DNA from 3 places in the Blautia sp. OM06-15AC genome. Region 2 is predicted to be linked to each of the others. Evidence: a T-box and tRNA genes for the amino acid it is inferred to sense, from the RefSeq annotation. Region 2 holds a T-box; the other regions hold tRNA genes.
What was found. A T-box is a leader RNA that pairs with one kind of tRNA and senses whether it is charged. The one in region 2 lies ahead of DXB83_RS10580 (valine--tRNA ligase), so its partner is inferred to be a tRNA-Val.
Positions count from the first base shown of each region.

Region 1: it has a tRNA-Val gene. The T-box ahead of DXB83_RS10580 (valine--tRNA ligase) is inferred to sense a tRNA for this amino acid. The anticodon was not compared.
Region 3: it has a tRNA-Val gene. The T-box ahead of DXB83_RS10580 (valine--tRNA ligase) is inferred to sense a tRNA for this amino acid. The anticodon was not compared.

Region 1 covers NZ_QULD01000009.1:80,309-87,698, forward strand. The annotation lists gene DXB83_RS12105 (SbcC/MukB-like Walker B domain-containing protein) at 1-3,321, opposite strand, end outside; gene DXB83_RS12110 (exonuclease SbcCD subunit D) at 3,318-4,451, opposite strand; tRNA gene DXB83_RS12115 (tRNA-Met) at 4,566-4,639, opposite strand; tRNA gene DXB83_RS12120 (tRNA-Val) at 4,660-4,732, opposite strand; gene DXB83_RS12125 (DUF3021 family protein) at 4,910-5,353, opposite strand; gene DXB83_RS12130 (LytTR family DNA-binding domain-containing protein) at 5,367-5,804, opposite strand; partial or broken gene DXB83_RS17290 (aldehyde dehydrogenase family protein) at 5,863-7,016, opposite strand; gene DXB83_RS17390 (LytTR family DNA-binding domain-containing protein) at 7,035-7,166, opposite strand; gene DXB83_RS16515 (hypothetical protein) at 7,176-7,322, opposite strand; gene DXB83_RS12145 (ABC transporter permease) at 7,372-7,390, opposite strand, start outside.
Region 2 covers NZ_QULD01000007.1:103,265-110,654, reverse strand. The annotation lists gene DXB83_RS10585 (LTA synthase family protein) at 1-1,720, opposite strand, end outside; gene DXB83_RS10580 (valine--tRNA ligase) at 1,721-4,372, opposite strand; T-box leader at 4,468-4,688, opposite strand; gene DXB83_RS10575 (MBL fold metallo-hydrolase) at 4,799-5,599, opposite strand; gene DXB83_RS10570 (SseB family protein) at 5,672-6,112, opposite strand; gene DXB83_RS10565 (hypothetical protein) at 6,196-7,155, opposite strand; gene DXB83_RS10560 (M48 family metallopeptidase) at 7,174-7,390, opposite strand, start outside.
Region 3 covers NZ_QULD01000013.1:22,596-29,985, reverse strand. The annotation lists gene DXB83_RS14125 (aminopeptidase) at 1-42, shown strand, start outside; gene purE (5-(carboxyamino)imidazole ribonucleotide mutase) at 165-671, shown strand; gene purM (phosphoribosylformylglycinamidine cyclo-ligase) at 697-1,722, shown strand; gene purN (phosphoribosylglycinamide formyltransferase) at 1,716-2,342, shown strand; gene purD (phosphoribosylamine--glycine ligase) at 2,348-3,619, shown strand; gene DXB83_RS16595 (hypothetical protein) at 3,799-3,960, shown strand; tRNA gene DXB83_RS14100 (tRNA-Val) at 4,052-4,124, shown strand; tRNA gene DXB83_RS14095 (tRNA-Met) at 4,158-4,231, shown strand; gene rffA (dTDP-4-amino-4,6-dideoxygalactose transaminase) at 4,421-5,554, shown strand; gene DXB83_RS14085 (YdcF family protein) at 5,561-6,169, shown strand; gene DXB83_RS14080 (hypothetical protein) at 6,450-6,680, shown strand; gene rlmD (23S rRNA (uracil(1939)-C(5))-methyltransferase RlmD) at 6,765-7,390, shown strand, end outside.

The DNA of each region.
Region 1 (7,390 bases), on a different contig from region 2:
ATTTGCCGCGTGATACTGCTCGTTATAACGCTGATCCAGAACCTGTTTCTGTTCGGAAAGTCCCCTTAAATCTTCCTGTAATTCTATTTCTGACGGGAGCGGCTGTTCCTGTGAATCCGCTGTTTCTAACGCCTGAATCGCCGTAAGCGCCGCCTGTACTTCCATCAGTTTTTTCTGTATGGCATCCAGTTCCTCTTTTGCTGTTTTCTGTGCTTCTTCCAGCCGTTCTTTCTGTGCTTCCCAGGCTGCAATATGTTCCAGAAGTTCTGTTTCTTCTTTTCCCGCAAGCTGCGCCTCTTTTTCCCGGATCCTTTCCAGCAGTGCTTTTCTTTCAGCCTTTTGTTCCGTTTCCCGCAGCTCTTTTTTGCGAATTTCCTGTTCTCTTTGCTCCGTTTTCTGTGTTTCCTCCTGGATTTCCTGTCGGATCTTTTTCAGTTCCTCCTGTTCTGCAAGAATACATTGCTTCTGTTCTGTCAGTTCTTTTCGCTTTTGTTTCAGCCAGTGCTGTTCCCATACAGACCGAATCCACAGTTCTCTTTCTGCATCTGCAAGTTTTTCTGCGATTTCCGATCCCGTAAATTCATTTATCTGTTTTTTCACCGTTTCTGCACTTACCAGATCCTTCAGCTGCTCCTTCCCTTCTCTAGGCTTGCCTTCGGATTTCGCTCCTGTTTTCTGCTGATCCTGTTCTGCCCAGATCGCTCTCTGCTCTTCCAGATTTTCCAGCAGTTTCTCTTCTTGTTCCTTCCATCTCTTCCGATCGCTTTGCAGTACTTCAAGACGGCTCCGCACCTTCTGCAGCCGCTCATGATCCTCTTTCCGCTCAGCTTCCGCTTTTTTCTGCCGTGCGATACATTCTGCACGGCGGCTCACCTTTGCCCGCGTGGCAGCAATCTCTCCCTCACACTGTTTCTGTCTGTTTTTCCGGAAGGAAATCACCTGGGCAATCTGATCAGCCAGGGATTTTCTGTCCTCGCTCTCCCCCGGACCCTTTCTTTGCGCAGGATTCTTTTTCTCCATAAAAGCAGTCGTTTTTTGCGCCTCCGCAATTTCTTTTTCCAACTGTTCTTCCAGTGCTCTTTTGGTTCCTTCTGCCCGGCCAAGCTGTGTCTGTTCCGCTGCAATGGTCTTTTTTATGCTTTCCAGTCTTTTCTGCCGTTCTGTCTGTCTTTTTTCCAGTTCCGCATATTCCATCTGACGTACTTTCTGTGTTTCTTCTTCCTTCCGAAGCTGCTCTGCCTTCTCGACCGCTTCCTGTTGAAATAAAACATCCGGCATCTGTGAAAGTCGCTTCTGTTCGTGTTCTTTCTGACTCTCGGGCAGTTCTCTTAACAGCCATTCCGTTAGCTGTGCACGTTTTTCCTTTACCTGTCTGCGGCAGCTGCCCGCAGCCTCGCTTTGTCCCGCAGCTGCTTCCTCCTGCATCCGAAGTTCTTCTTTCTTGTGATCCAGCGTTTCTTTATCTGGCGTATGTTCTGCTCGTCTGGCAGGCTGCGGATGATGAATAGCGCCGCAGACCGGGCATGGTTCTCCCTCTGTCAGTTTTTCTGCCAGAATTCCCGCCTGTGCATCCAGAAATAAAGATTCCATCGCCTGATATGTTTCCCGTAAAGCATCTCTCTTTTTGATTTCACGCTGGTATGCACCTTGCTTTTCTTCCAGTTCTTTGCGTCCCTGCTCCCAGCTTTCCAGCAGATTTTCCAGCGTTTCCAGCTTCTGGTGGTATTTTTCCTGCAGCAGCGCGGCTCCGTCTCTTTCGGCCAGATGTTCTGCCGTTGTCGCGATATCCGCCTGTAAGTTCTCTTCTTCCTTTCGCAGTTGTGTCACCTGCGCGGCAATCTGCGTCCTTTCAGCCGTCGTTCTCTCCAGCTGTTTTTTCGTTTCTTCTAAAGTGTGGATTTTCTGTTCCAGATTTTTCTTTTCATCCAGCAGTTTTTCGCAGACCTGATCCTGCCCGGCCAGCCTTTCTGCCTCTTCGGCTGCCCTGGCCGCTGTCTCCTCTGTTTCTTTTATTTTTTTACAAAGAACGCTTTCCTCTTCTTTGTTTGCCGTTTCCTCTTTGACTGCGCCTGCAATTGTCTCGCAGTATGCTTCCATCTGCTGTATCTGCTCTGCGGCATACGCTTCTTTTTGTTCCGTCCGTGCAAGTTTCACCTCCGCATCAGAGAGACGTTCTTCCCGTGCTTTCTTCTGTTCCAGGACTTTTTTTGCACGCTCCTGCTCTGTCTGAAGCTGTTCTTTTGCTTCTGTTGCTGCCTGCAGTTCCTTTTGCAGCTGTGTCATGGCACTTTGCTCCTGCTGCACTTTTCGCAGCAGTTCCAGACACACTTTTTCTTCCCGAATCCGCTCTTCCAACTGCTTACAAATCTCTGCCTCTTTCTCTGCCTGCTCACTTCTCTTTTTCTTTTCTTCTTCCTTCGGAAGCAGAGTCTCCCATTCTTTTTCTTTCTGCTCTTTCTCTTTTTGTCTCGTCTGTCGCTCTTTTATTTTTCCCAAAAGCTGGTTTTTCTTTTCGATCTCTTCATTTAGCGTACTCTGCTCGTCTTGCAGCGCCTTTAATTTCTCATCGTCCCATTCGATGCAGCGTGCAAGCAGTTCCATACCGCGCATAACCTGGCCGTCGAATTTATTTTTCTTCAGCCGGTCAAACTCTGTTTTCCATTCTGCCTCTTCCGGGCAGACAACATTTTCCAGATACTGGCTGATGCTGCGTTTCTTTTCATCGTATATTTTCCAGCGCTCCTTTGCTGCTTCCCGCAGACGCTTCTGCAGCTCCTGATAAATCTCTGTGTGAAACATTTTCCGGAAAATTTCACTCCGATCCGCTGTTCCTGTCAGCAGAAGCTTCTGGAAATCTCCCTGCGCAATCATCGCAATCTGTCGGAACTGACGCTGATCCAGCCCGAGAAGTTCTGTCACTTTCTTTGTCACTTCCGAAGTTTTCGTAACCGGCTGCCGCTCATCCGGAAAAATCAGTTCTGCATTCGCTTTCTCCATCGTCATGCCCTGTCCGCGGTCCTTCGGGCGCAGATATTCCGGGTTTCTCTTTACCGTATAGTCCTTTCCCTGATACGTAAACGTAAGCTCTACGAAGGTACGCACCTCCGGTTTTGCATACTTACTGCGGAACATTTCGCCTTTCCGGATTTCACCGCTCGCTTCCCCGTAAAGCGCAAACGTGATGGCATCAAAAATCGTTGTTTTTCCCGCGCCGGTGTCCCCCGTAATCAGATACAGACCGCCGCCAAGCCGGTCAAAATCAAGTTCCATCCGGTCCGCATACGGTCCGAATGCACTGATGACTAATTTCTTTGGTTTCATGCCTTCATCCCCCGTAACAATTCTTCCACCAGCGCTTTCTGCTGTGCGGTCATGCTCTGATTATTCTGTAATTCATAAAATTCCCGGAACAGTTCCAGTTCTGATTTTTCCTCCACTCGTTCCGCCGTGCCAATGTCTGCAGCAGACCGGGTTCTTTTGTTATCGTACTCCAGGCGCATCAGGTTCGGATAGATCGTTCGGAGTTTTGCCATTCCATCCGGCACATCTTCTTCATCCGTCAACGTCACCAGAAGGTAATCCTCGCAGTCGCTGTTCTCATAAAATGTTTTTGCCGTGACTTCCAGATACGTCCCCCGGATTTTCCTGAGATCGTGCAAGGGCTTTAATGGAATTGTTCTAAGCTCCACCGTTCCTTTTTCTTTTAATTCGATCACCGTAATCGTTTTTTCCTGTCCTGCTTCCGAAAAAGAATATTTCAGCGGCGAACCGCAATAGCGAACCGTATCTCTTTCCACCTTCTGTGGGCTGTGGATGTGCCCCAGTGCAGCATAATCAAACTTTTCAAACAATTCTGCCGGAATCTGATCCAAGTCGCCAACCTGCAGTTCTTCTGCATCACATCGTTTTGCCCCGGTTACGAACTGGTGGGCCAGAATCACATTTCGATCCTGTTCATCAACCAGATCCTGTTCCAGTGCAATCCGAACTGCATCCGCTGTACACATTACTTCTTCCGCACGCTCCGGCAGGGCATGACGCACCACCGCAGGCCGTAAAAACGGAAGCAGATGAATCCACACCGTGCCATACGCATCCTGCAGCGGAATTTTCTCTATCGTTCCATTGTATACCTTTGAAAAATAGATCCCGCTTTTTCCCATCAGGCTGGATCCAAATGCCAGACGCTCGGCGGAATCATGGTTTCCACTGATGATAAAAGTGGGAATCCGATTGGTGGAAAGCTCTGTCAGAAACGCATCAAAAACCTGAACCGCTTCTGCACTTGGAATCGTACTGTCGTAAATATCTCCGGAAAGCAGTACGCCATCTGGTCTCTCTCTTTTTGCAGCATGCAGAATCTGCGACAAAATGTACTTCTGATCCTCGATCATCGAAAATTCATTGACTCGCTTTCCGATGTGGAGATCGGATAAGTGGAATAATTTCATAAGCGCCTCCCTGTCATTTTCCATGGTATTGTAATCTGCAGGGCCCGCCACTGGCAGCCCCCTCCGAACGTAAAACAACAAAAGCCCCTGCTTTCGCAGGAGCTCTCTCTTTCGTAGCGAGAGGGGGATTCGAACCCTCGACACCGCGGGTATGAACCGCGTGCTCTAGCCAACTGAGCTATCTCGCCATACTATATTTTTAGAAGTATGGGGCCTACAGGGCTCGAACCTGTGACCCTCTGCTTGTAAGGCAGATGCTCTCCCAGCTGAGCTAAGACCCCATATCTGTTTTCTAGCAGTTCTTACGTCCTGCTGACAATATGTATATTAGCACGCTTTGTTCTGTTTGTCAACGATATTTTTTGAAATTTTTCAAATTTTTTCTTTTGTTTCTACAATACCAGCGATTTCATGTCCTTCCGGCATACGCTGTCTTTAACTGTCCAAAGTTATTTTTTCTATGCATCTTTCCGCTTTCTCATCTCTTTCAGTTTCTGGTTCATGCTTTCCGCCACCATATGGTCATTTACATATACGATCAGATTCACCGTAACATAAACTCCAATAATCAAAACCTCCATCAGCACGACCATTTTAGCTTTGCTGAAGTAAAACCATCCGAATGCTCTGCCAAGTCCCAGGACAGCACAATTGGCATAGATAAAATAGATGATCTGCCGTGCAATCATGCCCTGTTTGGATACTTCTTTTCCTTCCTCATCCGGGTACATCAGAATCGGGATGGAGCATACAGCGGAAACCAGAAGAATCTGCCAGAGAATCATGACACTGATCTGGGCATCCAGACCGCACATCACAGTAATATAGATCGCGGACGCAAGCAGAACGCACACGGTAATTTTCGAAAAAATATTTGCAAGAATTTTTATTTTATTCATCATTGTTTTCGCCTCCCTACAATCCCAGTCGTTCTTTCAGAACCGGCACATACTGCCGGGAAATAATCACTTTTTCCTCATTTTCGAGTAACGCTTCAAATCTGCCGCCAAAAGCAGGCGACAAATGCCGGATTTTGTCCAGATTTAGAATCATGGATTTGGAGGCCCGCATAAATGGAAAAGACACCAGCTGTTCTTCTAACTGATACAGTTTTTCTTTAACTTCATAAACATTCTTTTGTCCATAGGCAAAGACCTTATTGTCCGTTGCCTCAAAATAGAAAATATCCGGAAGTGCCAGAAGAGTAATTCCTTTTGCATCGTATCCCGTAATTTTTCGATCCCCGTTTTTCAGTTTGCAGATCAGATGGTTGATGTCCTCCGTCAGCACACGGCATTTGATGATGATTTCTTCCTCTTCGTCCGGAGATGGATTGATGATCGTTATCTTCACATTGGTTCCCTCTTTTCTTTTCCCTATCCTCTTTTATATCGGATTTTCTTGGAGATGTCTATCCCTTGTATGGTATGCTGTATAAAAATTTTCGAATCAGTTTCAACTTTTTTGCTGTATACGGCTGATAGCGGATCGGAAAATCCATCCATGTCTTTTTATCCACGATGCTGCGCTTATGTGTGAATTCCGCAAATCCGGCCTCACCGTGATAGCCGCCCATACCGCTTTCTCCTACACCGCCAAACGGCATCTCACTGGTAGCAAGATGAATCAGTGTGTCGTTGATGCAGCCACCGCCAAACCGGCACCTCTCCAGAACCGTTTTCTTCACCTTTTTGTTTTCCGTAAAGCAGTACAGGGCAAGCGGTTTGGGGCGTTGATTGATCCAGGAGAGTGCATCCTCAAGTTTTTCATACGTCAATACTGGCAGGATGGGACCAAAAATCTCCTCCTGCATGACCGCATCTTCCCATTCTACGTGATCCAACACAGTAGGTTCGATCCGTAGTTGATAAACTTTCCAAAGACAATTCGTCTTGCCGCAAGCCGGATCTTACTGCTTTTTTCTACAATGCATGGGCTTTTTCCGCCAAGTTCCAGTGTCACGGGCGTCAGATGTCTTGCAGCACTTTCCATGACCTGCTTTCCGACCGCTACACTTCCTGTGAAAAAAATCTTATCAAATTTTTCCTGTAAAAGTGCCTGATTTTCCTCCCGTCCGCCTAAAACAACGGCAACATATTCTGGTGGAAAACATTCTTCTAACAGATCTTTCAGGACATTTGCACTGGCCGGTGCATAAGCACTTGGCTTTACCACCGCAGTATTTCCTGCCGCAATGGCATCTACCAGCGGTTCTAACGTCAGCAGAACAGGGTAATTCCACGGGCTCATAATCAGCACATTGCCATAAGGAGAAGGGCTTTGATAACTTTTCGCAGCGAACTGCGCCAGCGGTGTTCTGACATGTTTTTGTCTGCAAAGCCGCCCTAAGTGCTGCTTCATCCAGCGGATTTCCCCCTGCACCAGTCCAATCTCACACATCACACTCTCCGTCTTGCTCTTTCCAAGATCCGTATGCAGCGCTTTGCAGAGGATCTGCTCCTGTTTTTGCAAGGCCATTTCCAATCTGCTCAAAGCCTCCATCCGCACATACAAACGCCCATTTAATGCGGTACGAACCGAAACAACACGATCCGCATTTACAATCGTTGTCTTTGATGCACGCTACATACATTTTCTTGTTATTTTCTCTTCCAGCTGATACAGTCTGCTTTTAATTTCATAAAACTTATTTGACGTATAAGCAAACACCTTGTTTTGCACTGCCTCGAAATATAAAATATCTTCTGTTCTTATGGAAACACATTATTTCTTTTCTGTGTATCCCCGGATAGATTCCCCTTTGCTTCTTACATACTCTTTTATTTCTGCAAATTCTTTCGTAAAATTTACATATTCGAGTATAACGCCCTCTTTTTCCGGGTCATCGATCTCTCTTTCTGTAATATTCATAACTGTCTCTTTTCTCATTTTTTATTCATTCTATAGTCGAAGGATATATTTACTTCCCATCTTTCTCC
Region 2 (7,390 bases):
CTCCGTCTTCTCCGTAAACGTACCGTTTTCCATACAGCATATCATACTGCAGCACCTCGAGATCCACCTGATAATTCTTCGTATTCCGTCTCGTCTGATGATACCGGAAAATGGTTCCGTCATGAATTCCCACACGGTTCATAACCTCTGCTGCAATCTGGTAGGAAGCAATGTTTTCCTGTTTTCTTTTCAGTCCCATATTATCCCAGATTACGTATTCGGTCTGATACAAATAGCGGTTCTCCAGATCTTCTACTTTCAGTCCCATCGTTGGCAGATGGTCCCCGTACATCACAAGTACCACCGGCTCCGGATAATCCGCAAGCTTTGTCGTCAGCTCTTTGACAAATTTGTCCATCTCATGAATCTGATTTACATAATATTCCCAGGAGTAATTATTTTTTTCCCGGTCTTCCGCGCCTGTCACTGTAATCTCCGGATCGTCAAGCACCGGCTCTGTCGGATAATCACCGTGGCCCTGTACCGAAATCGTATAGATATAATCCGGTTCGTCTGTCGCATCGAGCGTTTTTATGATCTCTTTTGTCAGAATATGGTCTTTTACCCATCCTGTCGCCGTCACATCCGAGATATCCGGCATATATTCCTCCGAGGTAAAGGTATCAAAACCAAGACGTGAGAATACACTTCTTCTGGAATAGAAGTTTGCTTCATTGTTGTGGATCGCATGGGTCGCATAGCCAAGATTCTTTAAAACATACGGCGCACTCTCACAGGTCTCCTCTGAAAGCACCGATTTGTACGGATACTCACCCGCTCCGAAATACCGGAGGCTCATGCCGGAAATAGTTTCAAACTCTGTGTTTGCTGTTCCGGCTCCCACCACCGGCACGCGGAGATAACCGGAAGAATAATCCTTCATCAGCTGCCGGTAATACGGGATCGGATCCTCGGAAATGTTGAGGAAATTAACCAGCTCCGGATCGAAAAAGGACTCCAGCTGCAAAAAGATAATATTCGGTTTTACCGTATCATCCTCTTTTTGTTCGCCTTCACTCGTCTCAATCTGTTTCACGAGCTGTTCGGAATAGCCGTTCGGCTCTGAAATTCCCGTATCAAACAGGGTGACTGCCAGACAGTACGGATAGCCGTAATCCTGGTAGGCAAATGCGATGTTGACGAAATAGCTGGAAAGCACACGCTTTGCAAGCGCCAGATTCGTTGCTCCCGTAAAGAGTACAATTACCAGAGCAATTAACGGCACATTCAGATACCAGCGGATTTTCCCCTGAAATTTCGGTCCTTTGATCCAGACCCATACAAAAAATGCCAATAATGCCACAAGGGCTGCTACGACGAGGATCATGGTACCTTTCGACAGATACTTCGTCACGACCTTTGCGCCGTCACTTAAATTCCGCAAGTCCGGTCCGGTAAACGGCGTGACGCGGTTTGCCAGAATCACACCGTTAATGATGCCGAGCAGCAGCCAGAAACAGCTCATCACCAGCCGTACCAGCACACGTCTGCGGAACAGATAAACTACCATAAAAGTAGTGAAGATCAAAAATGCATTGTACAAAAAGACCCATGGGCTTTCCACCATGTAGCTCCATGCAGATGCCAGCGAATGGCGGGAAAATGCTTCAATCACCAGATACAGAATACAGCATCCCAGGGCCTGCAGCGGCAAAGAGAGCCAGTTGCAGACTTTCACTACGGTTTCCTTGTTTCCATGCAGTTTTTTTCCTTTTTTCATTTATTTTTTCAGCTGCTCCAATCTTGTCTGAACCTGCTCCATCATCTGCTGATAGTTCGCCAGTTTTTCTTTCTCTGCCTGAACTTTTGCTTCCGGAGCTTTGTTGATAAAGTTCGGGTTGCCAAGCATGCCGTTGGAACGTGCGATCTCTTTTGTCAGACGCTCTTCCTCTTTCGTAAGGCGGGCGATCTCTTTTTCCAGGTCAACCAGCTCGGCAAACGGAATGTAGATCGTTGCCTGCGGGATCACTGCGGATACCGCATCGTCTGCGATGCCGGCTTTGTCTGCCTGTACGTGAACTTCGCTTGCTCCTGCCAGAGTTCCGAAGAATACAGCACCGTTTTTGAAGGTTTCCTGTACAGCAGCATCTTCCGTTACAACGAATACGCTTGCTTTCTTTGACGGCGGTACGTTCATACTGGTGCGGACACCACGGATGCTTCTTACCGCCTCTTTCATCATCTCAACGGCTGCCTCATCCTCTGCGTATGCAAAGTCTTCGGTCTCTTTCGGCCATGCGGCGATCATGATGGAATCCTCGTCCGGATTCAGTGTGCAGTAGATTTCCTCTGTGATGAACGGCATAAACGGATGCAGCAGCTTTAATGCATTGCCAAGAACGGTTTTTAAGGTCCACAGTGCAGCGCCCTTCGTCTCGTCGGTCTCGCTGTACAGACGCGGTTTTACCATCTCGATGTACCAGTCGCAGAACTCCTCCCAGATAAAGTCGTAAACCTTCTGTACGGCGATACCGAGCTCGTAGCGGTCCATGTTGTCCGTTACTTCCGTTGCCAGCGTGTTTACCTTAGAAAGAGTCCATTTATCTGCCAGTGTCAGTTTGTCTTTTGGCATTTCAGACGGAACTTCTGCTTTTTCCAGGTTCATCATGATGAACCTGGAAGCGTTCCATACTTTGTTTGCGAAGTTACGGCTGGCTTCTACACGCTCCCAGTAGAAACGCATATCGTTTCCAGGTGCATTACCGGTCATCAAAGTCAGACGGAGAGCATCTGCACCGTATTTGTCAATGACTTCGAGCGGATCGATACCGTTTCCGAGGGATTTACTCATCTTGCGTCCCTGGGAATCACGAACGAGTCCGTGGATCAGTACGTGGTGGAACGGAACCTGTTTAGTCTGCTCCAGTGCGGAGAATACCATACGGATAACCCAGAAGAAGATGATGTCGTATCCGGTTACGAGTACGTCAGTCGGATAGAAGTAATCAAATTCCGGTGTTTTCTCCGGCCATCCTAACGTGGAGAACGGCCACAGAGCGGAGCTGAACCAGGTATCCAGGGTATCCGGGTCCTGGGTGAGATGGGTGCTGCCGCATTTCGGGCATTTTTCCGGCATTCCACCTCTTACAACCGTGATCTCGCCACAGTCATCACAGGTATAGGCCGGGATACGATGACCCCACCAGAGCTGACGGGAAATACACCAGTCGTGGATATTGTTCAGCCAGTTCTGATAAATCTTGCTGAAACGATCCGGGATGAAGTTTACTTCCCCGTTCTTCTCTGCTTCGCTGGCAGCGGCAGCCATATCCGCCATTTTTACAAACCACTGTGGTTTGATCATCGGCTCTACGGTTGTCTTACATCTGTCGTGAGTTCCTACGTTATGAACGTGATCCTGAACCTTTACCAGAAGACCAAGCTTTTCGAGATCCTCTACCATGGCTTTTCTTGCCTCGTAGCGGTCCATGCCGGCGTATTTGCCGCACTTGTTGTTCATGGTTCCGTCATCGTTTAAGATGTTGATCTCTTCGAGGTTGTGGCGTTTTCCTACCTCAAAATCGTTCGGGTCGTGTGCCGGTGTAATTTTAACGCATCCAGTTCCGAACTCTTTGTCTACGTAAGCATCTGCGATAACCGGGATTTCACGGTCGGTCAGCGGCAGTTTCAGCATTTTTCCTACAATATCGGTGTATCTTTCATCCTCCGGATTGACAGCTACGGCAGTATCGCCGAGCAGAGTCTCCGGACGGGTGGTTGCGATTTCTACGAAGCGGCCTTCTTCTCCAACTACCGGGTAGTTGATGTGCCAGAAGTGGCCTGCCTGCTCCTGATATTCAACCTCTGCATCGGAGATGGAAGTCTGGCATACCGGGCACCAGTTGATGATGCGGCTTCCTTTGTAGATCCATCCTTTTTCATACAGACGGCAGAATACTTCTTCTACGGCTTTGGAGCATCCCTCGTCCATGGTGAAGCGTTCTCTCTCCCAGTCTGCGGAGGAGCCGATCTTTCTTAACTGGCTGTTGATGCGTCCGCCGTACTCTTTCTTCCACTCCCAGCAGTGCTCCAGGAATTTTTCGCGTCCGATTTCATCTTTGTCGATGCCCTGCTCTTTGAGCATATTGGTAACCTTTACCTCGGTTGCAATCGCCGCATGGTCGGTTCCCGGCTGCCAGAGGACTTCATATCCCTCCATCCGTTTGAAACGGCAGAGAATATCCTGCATGGTGTTGTCGAGTGCATGGCCCATGTGAAGCTGTCCGGTTACGTTCGGAGGCGGCATCATAATGGTAAACGGTTTTTTGTTCGGGTTTACAGTGGCGTGGAAATATCCTTTATCCAGCCATTTCTGATACAGTCTGTCCTCGAGTCCTTTCGGATCGTAGGTCTTTGCGAGTTCTTTGCTCATGAGATCCTCCTTTTATGTTTGGTGTATTGTGGTATTTATTCCCGCAGAGGCTTGTCTTAAATCAAAAACGCCCTTCACATACACATAACATGCATGCAAAGGGCGAAAATTCCGCGGTACCACCTTAATTTGTATCTCGTTTCGGAGTCTGTAACGTGACTCATGCGTGAGAACCTAATCATCACATCTTCTGTGCTTTTCAGCTCTCCGGTTCAGAAGCTACCTTCCATGACCACCTTCCCGGACAGCCTTTCAGCCGGTGAACCGTCCTCTCTTTTGGGGCCTGCCATGTACTCCTCTTCCTCATAACCTTTTCTTTTTCTGTTGGAATAGAAACTGCATTTATCATAATCGCGTTTTTTTATTTTGTCAAGCCGCCGCGGGCAAAAACCTTTCTTCTTATGGAAGTTTTAAGATTTCACGCGCTTATTTTCGGTGAATCCGCGATGCACAGTACTGCATTTCTGCGCGGCCGTACGACGCGTAGCGGACCTGTTCTTTCGAAAACGGCTTCGCATTGCTTGGCCGTCCCAGGTTTTCGCCGTGGATCACCTGATCCACAAGGTCGATGAGATCTGCGAGAACACCGAGGCTGAGCGGATTGTAAACCGGATGCGCCGTCGATTCAAACACCTGCGTGTGATGACCGCCGAAGAATTTCATGCGGCCGCCCTTTTTCACCAGCCACGCCATCAGACCAACCAGACCATCATAATACTCTTCCAGGCTCGTTCCGCCCGGCACCTGCATCCAGACACCGCAGCCGCTTCCGATCGCATCTCCGGTGAACAGGTAATTCTGTTTCGTCTCCAGCACAACAACGCTGCCCGGCGTATGGCCCGGTGTCTGACAGACGGCCAGCTCTGTGCCGCCGAGCGGAATCACGGAATCGGTACGGATGTCATGAATCTCCTCCCACGGTTTTAATTTTCCCGCTGTCAGCATCACAAGCGTCTCTGGATCCATCTTCTTTTCATCGTGGCACATGTACACCTCATCAAACTCATCCATGTGATACATGTGATCCGGATGCGCATGCGTGATGACCAGCAGAAGCGGCTTGTCCGTCAGCTCACGGATCACCGGCAGAATCTTTGTGCCTGCCGTAATGCCGGTATCAATGACAGCCGCTTTTTCTTCACCTTCTACTACATAGAACGATGAATTTCCTGCGTCCAAAATACAGTAAATTTTTTCCCCGATTTCTGTTACCTGAAAACCCTCCATGATGTAAAACCTCCTTAAAATAATAATGTACCCTCGGAGTCTTTCTGTGCTTGCTTTTTTCCTTTCGGCAATTCAGTGCCCCGCATTCTCTTCCCCGATGATAATCGAAAGCAGCGTATGATCCAGCATGATCGTGCGGTTCCACGGATTGAAAATCACACCGCTGATCTCCTTTGTTTCGGATGCCATGTGGATCAGCTGTTCCAGGCTCACGAGAAACGTGGATTTCACGCTGCCGGCGCCCTTTAATTCCTCATCAAAGCTCGTAAACGCGGCCCACCAGACTTTTCCGTCTGCGCTCTTTACCGTTCCGATCCGGATCTGATCGTCGCCGGATGGCGGTTCCACGGAAAGAATCGCCTGTCCGCCCTCTTTCATTCTGCGTCGGATCACCGTCAGCACGTGTGCCAGCAGTTCCGGCGTCGGCTCCTTTTGCAATTCCAGAATTGCTTCCTCTATCTTTTCATTCCCCTGCAGACCTTCGTCTTTTGGAGTATCTGTTTCTTTTGCCATTGCTCTTATCCTTTCTTTTTCGCTTTTCCCACACAGAATCTGTGTACCATCATCCCCGGCAGCTTCGGCACTTCCGATGACATTTACTCTGCGCCTACCCAGATGCCGTCTTTCCCGCAGAATCTGCGCTCTTTTGATAAATCCAAAACGTTTTCCATCCGCTTTAAGATCTGATCGTACTTCCCTTCCCGCATCAATGCAATCGTCACCTGATCCGTTCCGATCTGCAGATGGCGGAAGCCGCGTTTTCCTTCCTCCGTCCACGGCAGAGTCAGCTCCAGTTCAAAGCCGCCGCTGCTTCCGTACAGCTCACCCGGCTGTTCGTCCGCAAACAGCTCGAAAAGCGGCTGATAATATGCTTTGAAATAATTCTCCTCTGGAAACCAAAGTGTCCCGTCCCCGGTCCGCTCCGGCTCTTTTACAACGGCATTCAGATAGCCTCTCTCGTAATACGTCATGCACGCCGCGCTCTTCGCCAGCGGATTTTCATTGATCTTCTCGATCTCCGACGCCGCCCGGCATCCGTTTCCAAAGGCCGCCTGGCTGTTCTCGCTCCTGCCGACCGGCTCCCAGACGCTCCATGCGTTCTGCTTTCCGTATCCGATCAGATCCTGGCGGTATGCACCGTTGTATTTTACAAATTTTTTCTCCCCCGGCTGCTCGATCAGGTTCAGCGGTACCATACAGTCAATTCCGTACAGCTTCTGCGCAATCAGCCGCGTGTAGATGATGCCGAGATAATGACAGATTGCACTGCGCTCCGCCGTGTCGAGATACATAATCTGCTCCGCTTTTACCAGCTGGTCGCCGCGTGTTTCGAGCACACTCTCCACCATCGCAATCCGTGACTGCAGCTCCGCCTTCCGTTTTCCGCGGTAGCGCGCCGACAGACGGCCGTACGGCATCGTGCTTGCAAGAACCGCGTGCAGCAGCTCCAGATTCGTGTATTTGATCATAATATCTTTCTTATTTAAACCGAGCTCTGCGTCGGTATCGACTTCCGTCACATTGATGATATATGTTTTTTCTTCGGTCAGTATCATTTGTTTTGCCTCTCTTTTTCAGTACTCTCTTCCATGCTCCTTCAGCCAGCTCTGCCACACTTTGTAATCGGGAATCTGCTGTGCCACCACCGCGTAAAACCGCGCGGAATGGTTCATCTCTTTCTGGTGCGCCAGCTCGTGGATAACGACGTAATCCATCACGCGCTCCGGCATCAGCACCAGTTTCCAGTTGTAGTTCAGGTTTCCGGCGCTGCTGCAGCTGCCCCAGCGGGTT
Region 3 (7,390 bases), on a different contig from region 2:
GTCCTGCCGGGAACGGAAGAATTAAATGAACCTTTTGGCTGATTATGGGTTGACATTTCTGCGCCTGCTTAGTATATTATAAGCAGAACTGAATGATTAAAACATAAATATAAGTATAACTAATGAATAACGCTTAGAACAGTTAATCAGAAAAGGAGAACAACATGGCTAAAGTAGGAATTGTGATGGGCAGCGACTCTGATATGCCGGTAATGAGCAAAGCAGCCGACATGCTGGAAAAATTTGGAATTGAGTACGAGATGAAAATCATCTCCGCACACCGCGAGCCGGATGTATTTTTCGAATATGCAAAAACCGCAGAGGAGAAAGGCTTCAAGGTTATCATTGCAGGCGCAGGTATGGCAGCTCATCTGCCGGGTATGTGCGCAGCTATTTTCCCAATGCCGGTCATCGGAATTCCGATGCATACCACATCGCTTGGAGGTCGTGATTCCCTGTACTCCATCGTACAGATGCCGAGCGGCATTCCGGTAGCAACCGTTGCCATCAATGGCGGTGCCAATGCCGGAATCCTGGCAGCAAAGATTCTTGCAACTTCCGATCCGGAACTGCTTGCAAAACTGAAAGCATATACACAGGAAATGAAAGAGCAGGTTGAGGCAAAAGACGCAAAACTGCAGGAAACAGGATACCGTAACTACAGTAAATAAAAACAAAGGACAAGGGAGGTTCACCATGGATTACAAGAACGCAGGAGTAGATATTGAAGCTGGATACAAATCAGTAGAATTAATGAAAGAGCATGTAAAGAAAACCATGCGCCCGGAGGTATTAGGCGGCCTTGGCGGTTTTTCCGGCGCTTTTTCCCTGGCAAAAATCAAAGAAATGGAAGAGCCGGTGCTGCTTTCCGGTACAGACGGATGCGGAACCAAGGTGAAGCTCGCCATGATTCTTGATAAACACGACACCATCGGCATTGATGCCGTTGCCATGTGTGTGAACGATATCGCATGTGCCGGCGGAGAACCGCTGTTCTTCCTCGACTACATCGCATGCGGAAAGAACTATCCGGAGAAGATCGCTTCGATCGTAAAAGGCGTTGCAGAAGGCTGTCTGCAGTCCGATGCGGCACTGATCGGCGGTGAGACCGCAGAGCATCCGGGCCTGATGCCGGAGGATGAGTACGATCTGGCAGGTTTTGCTGTCGGCGTATGTGACAAGAAAGACATGATTACCGGTGAAAATCTGGCAGCCGGAGACGTACTGATCGGCATGGCTTCCACCGGCGTTCACAGCAACGGATTTTCTCTTGTCCGCAAAGTTTTCGATATGACAAAAGATTCTTTAAATACATACTATGATGAGCTCGGCGCAACCCTCGGCGAGACCCTGCTTGCACCGACCCGTATCTACGTAAAAGCACTCCGCGCCATCAAAGATGCCGGTGTAACCGTAAAAGCATGCAGCCACATCACCGGAGGCGGCTTCTACGAGAACATTCCGCGTATGCTCAAAGACAACACCGTAGCCGTTGTACAGAAAGACAGCTACACCGTACCGCCGATCTTTGATCTGATGGCAAAGAAAGGCAATATCGACGAGCAGATGATGTACAACACCTTCAACATGGGTATCGGTATGGTACTGGCTGTTGATCCGAAAGATGTAGACGCAGTGATGAAAGCCATCCGTTCCACAGGAGATACGCCATATGTGATCGGCCACATTGAAAACGGAGAAAAAGGAGTACAGTTATGCTAAGATTAGCAGTTCTCGTCTCCGGCGGCGGCACGAACCTGCAGGCGATTCTGGATGCGATTGACGAGGGAATCATCACAAACGCGGAGGTTTCTGTTGTCATCAGCAACAATGCAGGAGCGTATGCGCTGGAGCGTGCGAAAAAGAAGGAGATTGATGCGGTATGCCTTTCCCCGAAGACCTTTGCATCGAGAGAAGCATTCAACGAGGCACTGCTGGCGAAACTGCAGTCGTACAACGTCGATCTCGTTGTGCTCGCAGGATGCCTGGTTGTGATCCCGCAGAGCATTGTGGATGCTTATCCGAATAAGATCATCAACATTCATCCGTCCCTCATTCCGTCGTTCTGCGGAACGGGCTATTACGGACTGAAAGTGCACGAGGGCGTATTATCCCGCGGCGTCAAAGTGACGGGAGCGACGGTTCATTTTGTGGACGGCGGAACAGACACCGGCCCGATTATTCTGCAGAAGGCAGTCGAAGTGCACGAGGGCGATACACCGAAGGCACTGCAGCAGCGCGTCATGGAAGAGGCCGAGTGGGTCATTATGCCGCGTGCGATTGATCTGATTGCAAACGGAAAAGTAACGGTAGAAGACGGACACGTAAAGATAAAGGAGTAAGAGCGATGAAAGTATTGATTGTAGGAAGCGGCGGAAGAGAGCATGCGATTGCCTGGAAGGTGGCGCAGAGCCCGAAGGTAGACAAGATTTACTGCGCTCCTGGAAACGCAGGAATTGCGGAGTACGCAGAGTGTGTCGATATTGCAGCGATGGAGTTTGACAAGCTCGTTGCTTTTGCGAAAGAAAAAGAGATTGACCTGACCGTCATCGGCATGGATGATCCGCTGGTCGGCGGTGTTGTCGATGCGTTTGAGGCAGAGGGACTGCGCGTATTCGGACCAAGAAAGAATGCGGCAATCCTGGAAGGATCGAAAGCGTTCTCCAAAGACCTGATGAAAAAATACCATATCCCGACGGCGGCATACGAGACATTCTCCGATCCAGAAGCGGCAGAGAAATATCTCGAGACTGCAAAATTCCCGATCGTGCTGAAAGCCGACGGTCTGGCTCTTGGAAAAGGCGTTCTGATCTGCAATACCTTAGAGGAAGCAAAAGAGGGCGTCAAGACGATCATGCTCGACAAGAAATTCGGCAGTGCCGGAAACGAGATGGTCATCGAGGAGTTTATGACGGGACGTGAGGTTTCCGTTCTCTCCTTTGTGGATGGAAAGACGATCAAGACGATGAGTTCCGCACAGGACCACAAGAGAGCAGGAGACGGCGACACCGGCCTGAACACCGGCGGTATGGGCAACTTCTCCCCGAGTCCGTTTTATACCGAAGAAGTGGATAAGTTCTGTAAGAAATATATCTATCAGCCGACCGTAGATGCGATGGCAGCTGAGGGAAGACCGTTTAAGGGAGTTATCTTCTTCGGACTGATGCTGACACCGGACGGACCGAAAGTGCTCGAGTACAATGCCCGCTTCGGCGATCCGGAGGCACAGGTTGTGCTTCCTCGTATGAAGACAGACATCATTGATGTATTTGAAGCCTGCATCGACGGAACTCTCGACCAGATCGACCTGCAGTTTGCAGATAATGCGTGTGTCTGCATCGTACTGGCTTCGAACGGTTATCCGGTTTCCTACGAAAAAGGATTCCCGATCCGCGGACTCGAGACGTTCAAAGAGCATGAGGGCTATTACTGCTTCCATGCAGGAACGAAGTTCAAAGACGGCGAGATCGTGACAAACGGAGGCCGTGTCCTCGGCGTGACAGCACTTGGCGATACCCTGAAAGAGGCACGTGCGAATGCATATAAGGCTGTTGACTGGGTTGACTTTGACAATAAATATTACCGCCATGATATTGGAAAAGCGATTGACGAAGCGTAACGTGAATGTGAATTTTAATTTTGAGTAAAATGGAGCCGCCAGAATCCCGGTGAAAGGGAAATCTGGCGGCTTTGTCTTTTTGTTCTGAAAAGGGAATAAAGCGCCGCCGTTCCGGATACAATAGTAAGGAGATCCTTTGCTTTTTAGCAGAATCAGAACAGGAAAGGCGGTCAGAAAAGATGGGAATCGTTTGTCTGGCGGGGATTTTTGCCGTATTTCTTCTGCTTGCATGGACGCTCTGCCGGGCGGCAGGATGGGAGAAAGAACGGGAAGATCTTGAACAGGAGCAGTACCTGAAAGAGTGGCGGGAGAAAAAGTTGAAAAAAATCGAAAAAATTTGAAAATTAGTGTTGACATTTGGCGGGTGGAATGCTATACTAACGAAGTCGGTTGGTGATACAGATAAAAAGCCAACAGACAAAACACTGATGTGGGGTCTTAGCTCAGCTGGGAGAGCATCTGCCTTACAAGCAGAGGGTCATAGGTTCGAGCCCTATAGGCCCCATATTTTATGAAAAACGGTGTTGAAAATGAATATGGCGAGATAGCTCAGTTGGCTAGAGCACGCGGTTCATACCCGCGGTGTCGAGGGTTCGAATCCCCCTCTCGCTACTTGTGGAACCCTTGAGAAATCAAGGGTTCTTTTAGCTTTATGGACAGTCTGATGATATGGCTGTCATGTCAAAATCGTGTCTTGAAATTCACAGGGATTTGTGAGAAAATGAGACTACCTAAGAGCTTGTTTTGGGCTCTGAAAGTAAATAAAACAGTAATGGATAGAAGAAAGATAAGGAAAAAACAATGATAGAGTTTAATAAACCACCTTTTATTGGAACAGAACTGGAATACATCCGCCAGGCGGCAGAGGAAAACAACAAGCTGTGCGGCGACGGTCCTTTTACGAAGAAATGTTCTGCCTGGATGCAGGACAATTTCAACGTAAAACATGCGATGCTTACGACATCCTGCACCCATGCACTGGAAATGGCAGCTTACCTGTCTGAGATTCGGCCGGGCGACGAAGTGATCATGCCGTCCTACACGTTTGTTTCCACTGCAGATGCCTTTGTTCTGCGCGGAGCAAAAATCGTCTACGTGGATATCCGTCCGGATACGATGAACATCGACGAGACCAAGATTGAGGATGCCATCACCGAAAAAACAAAAGCGATTGTTCCGGTTCACTATGCGGGCGTTGCCTGTGAAATGGATACCATCATGGATATTGCAAAACGCCATAACCTGAAGGTTGTAGAGGATGCGGCACAGGGTGTGAGCGCGTACTACAAGGGAAAAGCCCTTGGAACGATCGGCGATTTTGGCTGCTACAGCTTCCATGAGACGAAAAACTATACGATGGGAGAGGGCGGCGCACTGCTGTTCCAGGATGAGAATTATCTGGAAAAAGCAGAGATCCTTCGTGAAAAGGGAACGAACCGCAGCAAGTTTTTCCGCGGACAGATCGACAAATATACCTGGATCGACTACGGTTCCTCCTATCTGCCGAGCGATATGAATGCTGCTTACCTGCTTGCAGAACTCGAGGAACATGAGAAAATCGATAGAAAGCGGATGGCCATCTACAACTATTACCATGAGCAGCTCCGTCCGCTGGCTGAGGCCGGAAAGATCGAGCAGCCGGTTGTGCCGGAAGGCTGTGTACATAATGCGCATATGTACTTCATCAAGGCAAGAAATCTGGAAGTACGTACAAAACTGATCAACTATATGAAAGAGCGCGGTGTGATGTGTGTCTTCCATTACGTTCCGCTCCATACCTCCCCGGCCGGACAGAAGTTCGGTGTTTTCCACGGAGAGGACAAATACACAACAAAAGAGAGCGAGCGCCTGATGCGTCTGCCGATGTTCTACAGCCTGTCTGAACAGGATATGGCATATGTCGTAGAGTGCCTCATGGACTTTAAAGAGTGGTAACATTTCATGTATGAGAAGTTTTTAAACTACTTTACGGACTATATTTTCGTGAAGGATGAGCCGCAGAAAGCCGATGTGATTTTTGTGCCGGGAAACGGATATCCGCAGATGGCGGCGCACGCGGCAGAACTCTGGAAAGAAGGATTTGCGCCGTATGTGCTTCCGTCGGGAAGATACAGTACTGTGCTCGGGCATTTCGCCGGTGTACAGGATCTTGCGGAGCAGTACGGCGGAAACTATGAAACCGAGTGGGAGTTTCTGCGGACGGTACTGCAGAAAAACAGCGTGCCGGAGAAAGCGATTCTACGCGAAGACCAGGCGACGTATACGTATGAAAATGCACTGCGGTCACGGGAAGTGACAGATGCGGCGGGCATCGAGGTAAAAAAAGCGATCCTCTGCTGCCGGAATCTCCATGCGAGACGGTGTATTCTGTATTACCAGCTTGTCTACCCGGAGACAGAGTTTTTTGTCTGTCCTTCGGATATTGAGTTCACCAGAGAAAACTGGCATACAAAGGGTGAATGGATCGACCAGGTGTTAGGAGAAATGGAGCGCTGCGGCGGTCAGTTCCACAAGATTCTGCGGGAACTGCCGGCGGATTCTGAATTTTAACACCAGTAGACAAGAAGTCCTCAGCTTCTAAAGTGGTGGGATGAATTGTTAAAAGAAACATAACGGCAGTGGTAGGCGGAGAGAAATCGGTATCCTCCACTGACATGAGGAAAGTCACAGTCGAACTATTCTCGACATGTCAGACTCTGTGAAAATACCGATTGTGAGTTGAAACGAAAAGATTTATAAAAAAGAGCGGAAATTGTGGTAAAATTGCGGCTCGTATGGTATACTATCGTTAAGTTAAGTTTCTAATCTAAAGCAAAGGTTGGTGGACAGTATGAATAAGATTGATGAAGTATTAGAGCTTTTAAAACAGAGAGAACGTGAGAACGAAAAACCGAAAAACGTGATTTTATGGGTTCTTGCCATTGTCGGAGCGGTAGCGGCAGTTGCAGGAATCGCATACGCAGTATACCGGTTTGTAACTCCGGATTATCTGGAAGACTTCGAAGATGATTTCGATGACGATTTCGACGATTACTTCGAGGATGAAGACGAAGATAAGTAGGATGGAAAAAAGAAACTCCGGTGCCGGAACGTGGTACCGGAGTTTTTCTGTCCGGAAATCAGTTTGACATAGAAGGAGAAGAGAATGAAAAAAGGAGAAATTTACGAGGGAGTCGTGGAAAGAATCGATTTCCCGAATAAAGGACGTGTACATGTGGAGGGCGAGACGGTTACCGTGAAAAATGCAATTCCGGGACAGAAGATCCGCTTTCAAATCAACAAAAAAAGAAAGAACCGCATGGAGGGCCGCCTGCTCGAAGTAACAGAAAAATCCCCGATGGAAAAGCGCGATCCGGTCTGCAGTATTTTCCCGTCCTGCGGCGGATGCATGTACCAGACGATGAGTTATGAGGATCAGCTTGCAATGAAGGCCGGTCAGGTGAAAAAACTGCTCGACGATGCCCTCGTGGAGGCCGGCCAGGTCAATGAGGCGGGGGAGGCCGATTATCCGTTCCTTGGAATCAAAGGAAGTCCGAAGGAGTTTGCATACCGGAATAAAATGGAGTTTTCCTTCGGCGATGAATACAAGGACGGCCCGTTGTCTCTCGGACTTCATAAAAAGGGAAGCACCTACGATGTCCTGACCGCGTGCGACTGCAAAATCGTGCATGAGGATTTCACAAAGATTCTGACCTGCGTGCTGGCGTACTTTAAAGAGCGGAACGCAAGTTACTACCACAAGATAAGCCACGAGGGTTACCTGCGCCACCT